Regions from separate parts of the Priestia sp. Y58 genome, predicted to be linked through region 1. Evidence: riboswitches for the same ligand, from Rfam matches in the RefSeq annotation. Region 1 holds a riboswitch; each other region holds the start of a gene.
The links. A riboswitch is a leader RNA that binds a small molecule or an ion and turns the genes downstream of it on or off. The one in region 1 is predicted to bind S-adenosylmethionine.
Positions count from the first base shown of each region.

Region 2: it holds a riboswitch for S-adenosylmethionine, as region 1 does, so the genes downstream of both, MMB68_RS18050 (phosphoadenylyl-sulfate reductase) here and MMB68_RS11935 (Na+/H+ antiporter NhaC family protein) in region 1, are expected to answer to the same signal.
Region 3: it holds a riboswitch for S-adenosylmethionine, as region 1 does, so the genes downstream of both, mtnK (S-methyl-5-thioribose kinase) here and MMB68_RS11935 (Na+/H+ antiporter NhaC family protein) in region 1, are expected to answer to the same signal.
Region 4: it holds a riboswitch for S-adenosylmethionine, as region 1 does, so the genes downstream of both, MMB68_RS18385 (methionine ABC transporter ATP-binding protein) here and MMB68_RS11935 (Na+/H+ antiporter NhaC family protein) in region 1, are expected to answer to the same signal.

Region 1 covers NZ_JAKWFL010000003.1:367,779-370,911, forward strand. The annotation lists gene MMB68_RS11925 (ABC transporter ATP-binding protein) at 76-987, shown strand; gene MMB68_RS11930 (ABC transporter permease) at 980-1,747, shown strand; SAM riboswitch class I at 1,849-1,955, shown strand; gene MMB68_RS11935 (Na+/H+ antiporter NhaC family protein) at 2,040-3,133, shown strand, end outside.
Region 2 covers NZ_JAKWFL010000006.1:7,888-11,020, reverse strand. The annotation lists gene MMB68_RS18060 (VOC family protein) at 1-357, opposite strand, end outside; gene cdaS (sporulation-specific diadenylate cyclase CdaS) at 455-1,081, opposite strand; SAM riboswitch class I at 1,395-1,497, shown strand; gene MMB68_RS18050 (phosphoadenylyl-sulfate reductase) at 1,752-2,465, shown strand; gene MMB68_RS18045 (inorganic phosphate transporter) at 2,485-3,133, shown strand, end outside.
Region 3 covers NZ_JAKWFL010000004.1:240,444-243,576, reverse strand. The annotation lists gene MMB68_RS14510 (pyridoxal phosphate-dependent aminotransferase) at 1-602, opposite strand, end outside; gene MMB68_RS14505 (carbon-nitrogen family hydrolase) at 714-1,496, shown strand; SAM riboswitch class I at 1,588-1,738, shown strand; gene mtnK (S-methyl-5-thioribose kinase) at 1,874-3,046, shown strand; gene mtnA (S-methyl-5-thioribose-1-phosphate isomerase) at 3,082-3,133, shown strand, end outside.
Region 4 covers NZ_JAKWFL010000006.1:64,759-67,891, forward strand. The annotation lists gene MMB68_RS18380 (methionine ABC transporter permease) at 1-122, opposite strand, end outside; gene MMB68_RS18385 (methionine ABC transporter ATP-binding protein) at 115-1,140, opposite strand; SAM riboswitch class I at 1,272-1,379, opposite strand; gene MMB68_RS18390 (thioredoxin family protein) at 1,560-1,859, opposite strand; gene MMB68_RS18395 (toprim domain-containing protein) at 1,874-2,224, opposite strand; gene MMB68_RS18400 (YusG family protein) at 2,406-2,651, opposite strand; gene gcvH (glycine cleavage system protein GcvH) at 2,731-3,114, opposite strand.

The DNA.
Region 1 (3,133 bases):
AGGTTATAGTAGACAAATAGTTAAAAAAGAGAAACAATAGAAGGCGTATTGCTAATTAAAGAAAGGATGTACATGATGACAGAAACAGTGCTACAAGTAGATCATGTCAGTAAAGTAATTGGGAAGAAAACCATTTTGCATGATGTATCCTTATCGGTTGAGCGCGGTGAGATTTTCGGATTGCTTGGTCCAAATGGCTCTGGAAAGACAACGCTAATTCGTACCGTCGTAGGGCTAATTAAAGAAACAGAGGGAACGATTACCGTTAATGGGTTTCCTTTAAAAGAACAGTTTACATCAGCTATGAAATCAATTGGAGCGATTATCGAAAACCCTGAGTTTTATGATTATCTGACGGGCTATCAAAATTTAAAACACTTTGCGAATATGCATGAAGGGATCACATCAGAACGCTTGGATGAAGTGATTGCTTTAGTAAAGCTTGAAAACAGCATTCATGCAAAAGTGAAGACGTATTCTCTTGGGATGAGACAGCGTTTAGGAGTAGCTCAAGCTATTTTACATAAGCCTGCATTGCTTTTACTAGACGAACCAACAAATGGTCTAGACCCAGCGGGAATGAGAGAGTTTCGTACATATTTACAAACGCTTTGCAGGGAAGAAGGAATTTCAATCTTAATCGCGAGCCACTTATTAAAAGAAGTAGAAGCATTATGTGACCGCGTTGGCATTATTCAAAACGGCGAGTTAAAAGCTATTCAAGATCTATCTCCAAATCGTCAAGATCAAGGAATGTACGTAGAATTTGAAGTGTCTGATGCACAAAAAGCAGCGAATCTTTTATCACAAGAATTTGAAGTAACGGTGAGATCACATAGTATCGACGTGGCGATTGTAAAAGAGCAGATTCCAGCTGTGAATAAAAAATTAGTGGACAGCGATATTTCAGTCTACCGAATTACCCCTGTGTATGAGACGCTTGAAGATTCGTTTATGTCCGTTACGGAAGGAGAGCACCATGCTTAAGCTAATTCAAAATGAACATATGAAATGGTTTCACAAAAGAAGTACAAAAATCACGTTTATTACAATCGGCATTTTAACTCTTTGTATGGCTCTTTTAATGAAGAAAGTAGCAAACAGTGCAGGAACAGAAGACAATATTTTGAACTTCCTGTCATTTAGTTCAGGTATGCTGATTCTCGTTCAATTTTTCGCGCTTGCTGTTGGAGGGTCAATGGTTGCAAAAGAGTTTGAAGCAGGTACCATTAAGCTTCTTTTAATTCGCCCTGCTAGACGTTCAACGATTTTAGCATCCAAGTACATAACGCTCATTTTAATTAGCTTGTATTATTTACTGAGCTATTTGCTTTTTTCGTTTGTATGGGGAGCATTGTTCTTTGGCTTTGCCAGTCTAGAAGGAGATGCGCAGCTGCTTAAAAACATTACGCTTACGTATGACAGTGCGTATATGGAAACGTTTATGATGATGACGTTCGCATTCATGCTGTCGTCTTTATTTAGAAACAGCGCGCTTGCTTCAAGTCTAGCTATTGTCGTAAGTATCGGAGCGAAAGCAGTAACTGGAATAGTGTCAGAGTTTGGTTTATGGTGGGGGAAATTTTTACTGTTCGCCAACACAAACTTTGTGCAGTATATGAACGGAATGAAGACGATGTTTGACGGCATGACGATTCCATTTTCAATCTTCATCTTAGTTGCACACTTTGTCTTCTTTATGGGCGTGGCTTGGGCAGCGTTTTTAAAACGTGACGTAGCTAATTGATGTGAGAATTTTCGCACTATACATTTTTCTGAAATAGCATTTGACAATTAAATAAAAAGAGATTACAGTAGTGAAAGACTATTTTTAAAACAACTATAAACTTCTTATCAAGAGAGACGGAGGGACTGGCCCTATGATGTCTCGGCAACTGGCTGTACGCAGTGCGGTGCCAAATCCAGCAGACGATGTTTCGTTTGGAAGATGAGAAGGGTAATCTTATGATACAAATAAGAGACCTCTTCTTGTCAATAAGAAGAGGTCTTTTTTATTACGTAAACAAGAGGTGTTAAGAATGGAACAACAAAAAGGAAACGGCTGGGCGCTGTTACCGCTGGGCGTCTTTTTAGTCCTGTTTGTCGGATCAGGAATTATAACGGGAGATTTTTATAAGCTGCCTGTATTAGTAGCCATTATTATTGCAGCTATTGTAGCGCTGGCTATGAACCGCAAAGATTCACTTAATGTAAAAGTGGAGCGTTTTGCTAAAGGAGCAGGGCATCCTGATATCATTATTATGGTGCTTATTTTTATTTTAGCAGGTGCTTTTTCTGAAGTCGCTAAAGGTATGGGAGCTGTTGACTCAACAGTAAACTTAGCGCTTTCCGTGCTTCCGCAAAGTTTAGTCGTAGCAGGAATCTTTGTTATTGGCGCATTCATTTCAATTTCGATGGGAACATCAATGGGAACAATTGCTGCGCTAGGACCTATCGCTGTAGGAATCAGTGAGCAAGCGCATGTTTCTGTTACATTGGCAATAGCAGGTGTAATTGGCGGTGCAATGTTTGGTGATAATTTATCTGTTGTTTCTGATACAACGATTGCGGCAGTTCGTACGCAAAAAACAAATATGACGGATAAATTGAAAGTGAACTTTTTTATCGTACTTCCTGCAGCGATTGTTACGGTAATTTTATTGCTTGTAATGACGCTAGGCAACACGTCATCAGTAGAAATTAAAGATTTCAGCTGGTTTAAAATCTTGCCTTATATCGGCGTACTCGTTGCTGCAGTATTTGGTGCAAACGTATTAAGCATTTTAACCGGAGGAATCGTGCTAGCCGGCGTAATTGGATTAGCTGACGGAAGCTACACGCTTTCTTCTCTTGCTAAAACTGTGACAGAAGGTATTGGCGGAATGTCAGAGTTAATTATTTTATCTCTATTAATTGGCGGAATGGTTGAGCTCATCCGCTATAACGGCGGTATTCAGTTCTTATTGAATTTATTAACACGACGCATCCAAACGAAAAAAGGTGGAGAATTCAGCATCGCTGGGTTGGTAAGTTTAACAAATTTAGCAACGGCTAATAACACGATTTCAATTATTACAGCAGGTCCGTTAGCAAAAGAAATCTCTGATAAGTATTCAATTGATAATCGTAAATC
Region 2 (3,133 bases), on a different contig from region 1:
CCATTCTTTGTCTGGACCGTAGAAAAATAAGTATCTTGCTCCATTTGGCAAAGTTACAATGTTTTCTTCCACAAATGAAACGCCTGCTGATTTTAAACGCTCAAACTCCTCTTCAATTCCATCTACTGCTAGCGCGAAATGATGTACTTTACCTTCGTTAGGTAAGCTTGAGTTATACCCTTGAATTAACTCTACGATTACATTGCCTTCTAAACCTAGAAAAGCTAGCTTCAAAGATGGATCGGTATGTGGTAGTGTTTCGATGAGCTCTAATCCCACTTTTTGCGTATAGAACTCAATAGATTCTTCTATATCCTTTACTTGAACGCCTACATGTTCAAATTTTAAAATTGTCATATGCATCACCCGTATCTATAGTATGTAAAAACTATGAAATATATTAAAGAGAAAGGATATAGAAGTCAAGATAGGGCTGCTTATCAGGAAAGGGCTCTTAAATCATATTTTTGCTGGAGTGAATAGGGTAGAGGCTTCCATCAAGAGCAAACGAAATTTTGCCTGTTTCTTCAGATACAACTAAAATTAATGCATCCGATTTTTCCGACATTCCAATGGCTGCACGGTGACGTGTTCCCAATTTTTTGGTCGTTGAAATAATAGACGAGAGAGGTAAAACATTAGCAGCTGAGATAAGCTGATTATTTCTAATTAGGACGGCTCCGTCATGTAAGGGTGTCCCTGGATAGAACAGTGTTTCAACTAGCGTAGCGCTGACAGGAGCTTGAATAGGCATTCCTTTTTGAATAAGAGGGTCTACATTTTGTTCCCGTTCAATGACAATTAAAGCGCCGTGACGTTTCTCAGAAAGGTTATGAATAGCTAAGGACAGAGCAGCATATTCAAATGTATAAGGCGATAAGTAATGACGCAAGTAATAAGAGGCGGCCGTAGCTTGAACATCTTGAAATAACCTTCTCATCTCCTCAAAATCACATAGGATACAATGATCACTCGTGTCTAAATGTTTAATTAAATTAGAGGCTTCAGTTGAAATTTGCTGTAAATATGTTCGCACATTATTTTTAATTGTATCGTCTAATTGAAAAGGTTGTCTCTCCATCTTATATAGCTCCTATCTGTCAGTCAGTGTTATCTGTAATGTGTGCTAATGTGGGTGAATTATCCGTAAAGCTTATAAATCCCTTATTAATTTTATAGGGAGGTTTTGTGTTTTATTTAGCAAGAGAATATAAAAAGTTGGAGAAAAAAGAAAGCGTTTTATAAACTGGTATGTTCACATTTGGTTTAAATTTACATATGTTGTTTTAAATAAAAGTATAGATATTTCTGTGAATTTAAAGTATAGTTTTCTTATCGGATATATGATTTTTAATGTTGACAAATATTCTAAATATGCTAAAATTTTTAAAAAATGCTTATCAAGAGTGGTGGAGGGATCTGGCCCGCTGAACCCCGGCAACCTGCTTAGCAAGGTGCTAACTCCAGCAAAGTGTGTATCATTTTGAAAGATAAGGTGAAAATTTATTGCCTACCCAGTCTTTCAATATGGAAGACTTTTTATTTTGATATAGCGCAAGCGATAATTTAAGGAAGGACATTAATGACTGTAACCCCCGACTTAAAACAAATCTTTGAGCACGTGGAAGCAAAGTAAGAATTAAATAGTTTCGCTGACTAGACACACTAGAGGCGGTTTTATCCAATTCTAGTGGGTAAAACCGTCTTTTTTTATTGGATAACGCGGATAACTAAGAATTGGAGTGAAGAAAATGGCAGACTTATATACGTACGAAAACTGGAGTGATACATTTCCAGAGTTCGACAGTGAAGACGAAACAAAAGGAGCCCTTTCAGCATTGCAGTGGGCGTATGATACCTACGGAGATTCAATTATTTATGCATCAAGCTTTGGTATTGAAGGGATCGTGTTAATTGATTTAATTTCAAAAGTGAAAAAAGATGCTGAAATTGTCTTTTTAGATACGGGCGTTCATTTTAAAGAAACATATGAAGTAATTGATGCAATTAAAGAACGCTTTCCTGATTTGCGTATTCATATGAAAAAACCGGATTTAACGCTTGCAGAACAAGCTGAGAAACATGGAGATGAGCTTTGGAAGAGTCAGCCTAACTTATGCTGTCAAATTCGAAAAATCATCCCGTTAAGGGAATCTCTTGCTCCTTATGATGCGTGGATTTCTGGTTTGAGACGCGAGCAGTCTGAATCTCGTGCCAACACGAATTATTTTAATAAAGATGAGAAATTCAAGAAAGTGAAAGTCTGCCCGTTAATTCATTGGTCTTGGAAAGAAGTTTGGCGCTATGTGTATAAGCATGATTTACCATATAACAAACTTCATGATCAAGGCTACCCAAGCATCGGCTGTGAGCCCTGTACCGCACCTGCCTACAATGTAGACGATTTACGTTCAGGAAGATGGGCAGGTACACAAAAAGTTGAATGCGGATTACACGAATCTTAAATACGAAAGAGCTGAATAAATGATGCTTTTATATGTTGCCTTTATCATTGCGCTTTTTTTTGCAATGAATATTGGGGCAAGCGGTGCAGCAGCAGCTATGGGCGTTTCATACGGCTCCGGTGCGATTAAAAAGCGAAGAGTAGCCCTGTTCATCTGTGCTGTAGGTATTGTGCTCGGAGCCATTATCGGGGGCGGCGAGGTGGTAAAAACCATCAGTTCAGGTATCATACCTGAAAAATTGCTGTCAGTAGAATTAGTTATTATCATTCTGGCTGCTGCAACGCTGTCACTCTTTTTCGCGAATTTAATTGGTATCCCTCTATCAACAAGTGAAGTAACGGTTGGTTCAGTTGTTGGAGTAGGAGTAGCTTATCAATCTCTGTATGTGGAAAAACTTTTAGTTATCATGTCTTTTTGGATTATTGTTCCGCTGGTTTCATTTGTTATTGCTTTTTTGATTGGAAAAGTGATAAAACGCAGAGCGCATAAAAAAGAAGTAGAGGGAAAATGGAAAAGAGTTTTAACGATTTTAGTTATAGCCACGGGATTCTTTGAAGCCTTCTCAGCTGGAATGAATAACGTGGCAAATGCTGTCGGTCCTCTAGTAGGAGCTGGATTAATGGATGCCACAACGGGTGTCATAGCAGGAGGATTGGCTGTGGCGCTTG
Region 3 (3,133 bases), on a different contig from region 1:
TCGTGCTTGGCAGCAAACGCCACGGTGTCTTCAAAAAATTCTGCCGTTGCCACTGCACCAGTAGGATTATTGGGATAGTTTAAAAACATGAGCTTTGCCTGTTCTTTAGCACGTTCACTTATCTCTTCGTATACGGGTAGAAAATGATTTTTAGCCGTGAGCGGCATCACTTCCATCTTGGCTTTTGCAAGCTCTACTCCAGACCAGTAATCAGGATATCCAGGATCCGGAACCAGCACCGTATCTCCAGGGTTTAATAAGCACTGCGGGATTTCAACAAGTCCACCCTTCCCGCCAAACAAAATAGCTACTTCTTTTTCGGGATCCACATCAACCCCGTATTCTCGCTTATAAAAAGTCGCAACGGCCTCTTTCAAAAACTGATGCCCCCGAAATGGAGAATATTTATGATGTATAGGATTAGCGCTTGCTTTTTGCAGTGTTTCTACAATATGTGAAGGAGTAGGCTGATCAGGATTTCCCTGCCCTAAGTTAATAACGTCGTGCCCTTGGGCCATTACTTTTCCTACCTTGCCTACAAGTGATGCAAAAAATTGTTTTGGTAAACTTTTTAATAGTTCCGATTGCTCAAATTGTTTCATCATCGCACACCTTCTCAAAAAATTCTTGAAATTCTAGTCACAAATAATATATTGTAATACTCAACTTGTAAAGTCATTTTTTTCAACTACTAAAAAAGGACGGATGATAAAGTGAGTGTAAAAATTACGTGTTTGCAGCTTGATATTGCGTTTGGAAACCCAACTAAAAACCGAAAATATATTCAACAAAAAATGACAGAAGCTCTGAAAGAAAACCCTGATATCCTGGTGCTTCCTGAGCTATGGGATACAGCTTATGATTTGACGCGGCTAGACGAAATTGCAGATGATGAAGGACAGCAGGCCAAGCAATTAATCTCTCAGTTTGCTAAAACGAACGAAGTAAATATTGTGGCAGGCTCGATCGCGAAAAAAACAGAGCAAGGCGTCACGAATACGATGTATATTTTTGACCGAAAAGGTCGTGAAGTATCACAATACAGTAAACTGCACTTGTTTAAATTAATGGATGAGCACCTCTATCTAGAAGCAGGAACGGCAAAAAATCTTTTTACACTTGAACAGTCACTATGCGCAGGAGTTATTTGTTACGATATTCGTTTTCCAGAATGGATTCGGGTTCATACTAGCAGCGGAGCAGAAGTCTTGTTTGTTGTCGCTCAGTGGCCGGCTCCAAGACTTGCCCACTGGAAAGCACTTCTCATTAGCCGTGCAATCGAAAATCAATGCTATGTAATCGCGTGTAATCGTGTAGGCCAAGATCCTAATAACACATTTGCCGGACATTCCTTAGTCATCGATCCGTGGGGAGAAATAATCGCTGAAGCTGGCGATAGCGAAGAACTTTTAAGTGCTGACGTTAACCTGGAACTTGTAAAAGAAATTCGCAAACAAATTCCTGTCTTTACAGATCGCCGCACAGAATTTTATTAATTATGTATTGACAGCCGTTTTTTTGCATGATACGATTTTCACCAGATATCATAAAATATTCAAACAAATCAAAATTGAATAAGTAATCGTACTCTTATCAAGAGTTGGCTGAGGGATTTGGCCCTGTGAAGCCCAGCAACCGACCGTCATTCCATCCTAAGATGGATCACACCCGTAAAACATGTTTTACAAAGGCACGGTGCTAATTCCAACAGAAAGTAATTCTTTCTGGCAGATAAGAGGTTTGAACACTACAATCAAGCCTCTTTCCAACGAAAGAGGCTTTTATATTTTCTAAAATTATAAAAGCCTCCATATATTCTTAAACCTATTAACTTAGTAAACAAATCAGTTTAATAAACTATGGAGGGATTCCGATGTCAACAACAAAAACAGAGAAGTATCAGCCTTTAACAGAAATTTCAGCAATCAAACTTGTGAAAAAGCTAGGTCTTTTTGATGCCACAGAAGCGCTGACTGCCCGTGAAATTGGTGACGGCAACTTAAATCTCGTCTTTCACATCATAAATGATCAAACGAATAAATCCATTATCGTCAAACAAGCACTTCCCTATGCAAAAGTTGTAGGCGAAAGCTGGCCTCTATCATTGAACCGTGCCACAATTGAAAGCAATGCGCTCAAGCAATTTGGTGCATTTACGCCAGAACTTGTGCCCGCTGTTTATTACCACGATGAAACGCTTGCTGTTACGGTCATGGAAGATCTGTCTCATTTAACGATTTCTCGCGCCGGACTTATTCAAGGTGAAAGTTATCCTCTGCTCTCACAGCATATCGGTTCTTTTTTAGGACATATTGCGTTCAAAACGTCTGATTTCGCCTTAAAGCCTCAGGATAAAAAAGAAGAAATTGTTAAGTACAGCAACCCGGACTTATGCAATATTACGGAAGATTTAGTTTTTACAGATCCTTTTTTTGATATTGATACAAATGAATTCGAAAAAGCGCTGCGTCCTGATGTAGAAGAATTATGGAATGATAGTGATGTAAAGCTACAAGCAGCAAAATTAAAATATAAATTTTTAACAAATGCGCAAACGCTAATCCACGGTGATTTACATACAGGCAGCATCTTTGCTAGCAGTCAAGAAACAAAAGTGATTGATCCAGAGTTTGCTTTTTACGGTCCGTTTGGATTCGATTTAGGACAATTTGTTGCGAATTTATTTTTAAATGCTCTTTCTCGAGAAACAAATCGCGAACCATTATTTGAACACATTACGAACACATGGAACGTATTTAAAGATACCTTTACTGCGCTTTGGCATTCTGAAAACACTGAACCTTTCGCTAAAGATGAGCGCTTATTACATGAAATTTTAACGCAAACGTGGCAAGATGCTGTTGGATATGCAGGATGTGAAATCATTCGACGTACAATTGGCTTAGCTCACGTCGCAGACTTAGACGAAATTTCTTCAGAGGAAAGAAAAATTAACGCTAAACGTACTGCGTTAAAAATTGGACGCTATTTGCTTCTGCACCAACAAGACGTTTCACCAAATGAATTTGAACATTTACTTCGATAACGAATAATGTACACAATGAAAGGATCGGTATCAGCATGACAAATACACTATCACTTCCGCGCTCAGTGGAATGGAATGAATCATATA
Region 4 (3,133 bases), on a different contig from region 1:
AAGCCCAATAAAATACCTAGAACAAACGTGGCTATAACTGAAATAGCCGTCATATATAGTGTTTCATTTGTCGCTTGAATAAAATCATCTAAAATAACGTTTGGAAATAGTTTCTCAAGCATTTGTCATTACCTCCACTTCTACCTGCTGCTCATGAATGTATGCAATGACTTTTTCAACTTCTGTTAATTCTCCGTCTAAATGAACGAACAACGTTCCGTATGAACCTGTTTGTGTATGCGAAATCTTTCCTTGCAAAATATTAATCGTTACATCAAACTGTTTTAAAATCGTTGTAATGAGCGGTTGCTCTGCTTTTCCGCCAACAAACGTCAGCTGAATAATTTGCCCGCTTGGATACAGCTCTTTTACTTGTTCAATTGTTTCAAACGTTTCTTCTGGTTCAGAAATTTGTTGAACGAATCGCTTTGTAATCGGCTGCTTAGGTTTTCTGAATACTTCTAACACCTGTCCTTCTTCTACCACTGCCCCATTTTCCATAACGGCTACTCGATGACAAATTTTACGAATAACGTGCATTTCATGAGTAATGAGTACAATGGTTAACCCTAGCTTCTCATTAATATCTACTAACAGATCTAAAATGGAATCTGTCGTTTGAGGATCAAGCGCTGATGTTGCTTCATCACACAGCAATACTTTTGGGTTATTGGCTAGCGCTCGAGCAATACCAACACGCTGCTTCTGTCCACCGCTAAGCTGGGATGGATAAGCATTTTCACGCCCTTCAAGCCCGACTAGCTTGATAAGCTCGTCTACTCGTTTCATTCTTTTTTCTTTTGAGATCCCTGCTATTTCTAACGGAAAGGCAATATTTTCTCGCACCGTACGCGACCACAAGATATTAAAGTGCTGAAATACCATACTAATTTCTTGTCTAGCTTTTCTGAGTTTTCCGCCTTTAATTTTTCCAATATCATTACCTGCTACTTCGACCGTTCCTGTCGTTGGTGTTTCTAACCCGTTTAGCAAGCGAATTAAAGAACTTTTCCCCGCTCCGCTGTAACCAATGATTCCGTAAATTTCGCCTTGGTTAACGGTTAGATTCACATTATCAACAGCTGTTACTTGACCGCTTTTAGCCTGATAAATTTTTGTAACGCCTGTTAATGTAATCATATTTCTTCACCTTCTTTAGTAAAAACTTAATTATGTTAGGTTGCCCTATAGGATAAAAAAGCCGTAAAACAATTTTCCCCATTAAAAAAGCCTCTCTGCGCATGACAGAAAGGCTCGATATTTAATCCTTTCTCTCATCTTTCAAAGCGCATAGCTTTGCAGGAATTGGCACCATTTCAGTTAGTCTGACGGTTGCCGGGTTTCACAGGGCTCAGTCCCTCCACCTCTCTTGATAAGAGTTCGCAACAATTATTTTGTTTTTAGGAAATATTCATTCATTTATGAACATTCATGAGTGTGATTTTAGCATGTGTCAGATAGGCTGTCAACAGATTTTGTTCTTGGGATAATATCCCAAGATTTCAACAGCCCCAACGGTTTGCTCTCGTTCCATTTCTTCATTTTAAACAAACGTTTGATTATCGAAGCTCTTCAAGTACGTGCTCGATGGAATGAAAGGCATAGAGTTTTTTTACCATTTCGCCATTTTTCACTTCAATCAAACAAGGTACACTTTCAATTGAAAATGCTTCTGCTTTTGAAGGCATATAATTTAAATTGCTCATTCCGATGGTCACACCGGGCAGCATCGCTTCTGCTACGGTTAACATTTTTTTTGCCAGCTGACATGTCCCGCAAAAAGGGGTATGGAAAAAGATAAACGCTCTTTGTCCTTCTTTTAACTGATCGTCAAGCTGTTTTTCACTCCATTCTTGCATGTTGCTCATTCCTTTTATGTTAAAAATTCTGCATTAACATCGATATTGGCACTCAGTAATACTGTTGCTATGTGATGTCTAGGGGCGGCAGCAACCTCTCGGTACATTTTATCAATATATAGATGCTCTGCTTCCGGAAGCTCTCGTTTAAATTGTTTTCTCAGCTTATTCCCTGAATCATCAGAGTCAACGAGTATGTATACCTCTTTGTTAAACGTACAGTCAATAATTTCATCCAGCTTTGATAAACTAATCGTACCGTTTGTACAGATAATTTCAATTGGTTCTCGAATGATATCTTGAATACGCTTTTTATCTGATTTTCCTTCGACAATAATTACTTTTTCAATTTCAATTAGCCCCATTTTCATCACCCATAATCGTCAGTTGTATAGTAACATCATTTCTTTATGCTATACAATATTCGTTAATGTATCACAGTTCACCTGTTTTTTAAAAGAAATTTGCAAGAAAGAACTCTTTTAAAAGGCAGTTTAGGCCATATTGTTTCCATAAAACAAGAAAAACAGCGGCAGTTGCCACTGTTTAGCACCATCCTGCTTCTTCGTCGCAGTCTGTATATTTTTGCGTTTCACCTTGTTTTTGTACGTCCGCGTATTGATAGAACTTATTATTTTCTTGCGAATATCCTTCTTCAAAACGGTATTCATTGCCGCTTGTTCCGTAACTAACTTCACCAATTGGCTGCTTATCAACATATAATTTCATACCGCCGTCATGAAATTTAGCTGTAACGCGATCTGTAACGTCCATTTTTTGTTTTTCAAACATAAAAAGACACTCCTTTAGCTTGTTTACTAATAGAGTGTCCAGTCAAAAACTTTTCATAAAGACAATTTATGGAGGAATATTATCCTTCGTTTGTCATTTCTTCGTATTGCTCTGCTGTCATTAGCTTGTCTACTTGAGAAGCATCGGATGGTTTGATTGTAATCATCCATGCTTCTTCGTATGGAGATTCATTAACAAGCTCAGGGCTATCGCTTAAGTTGTCGTTTACTGCTACAACTTCACCGCTAATTGGTGCATAAAGCTCAGAAACTGTTTTTACTGATTCAACGCTGCCAAACGGCTCGTCAGCTTCTACTGTTGCTCCTACTTCTGGCAGTTCAACGAATACGATGTCTCCAAGCTCAGCTTGAGCGAAATGTGTAATACCTACGCGGACAACGTCTCCTTCTGTTTTTACCCATTCATGCTCTTCAGAATAACGCAAATCTTTTGGTGTACTCATCTTAATCCCTCCAAAATAT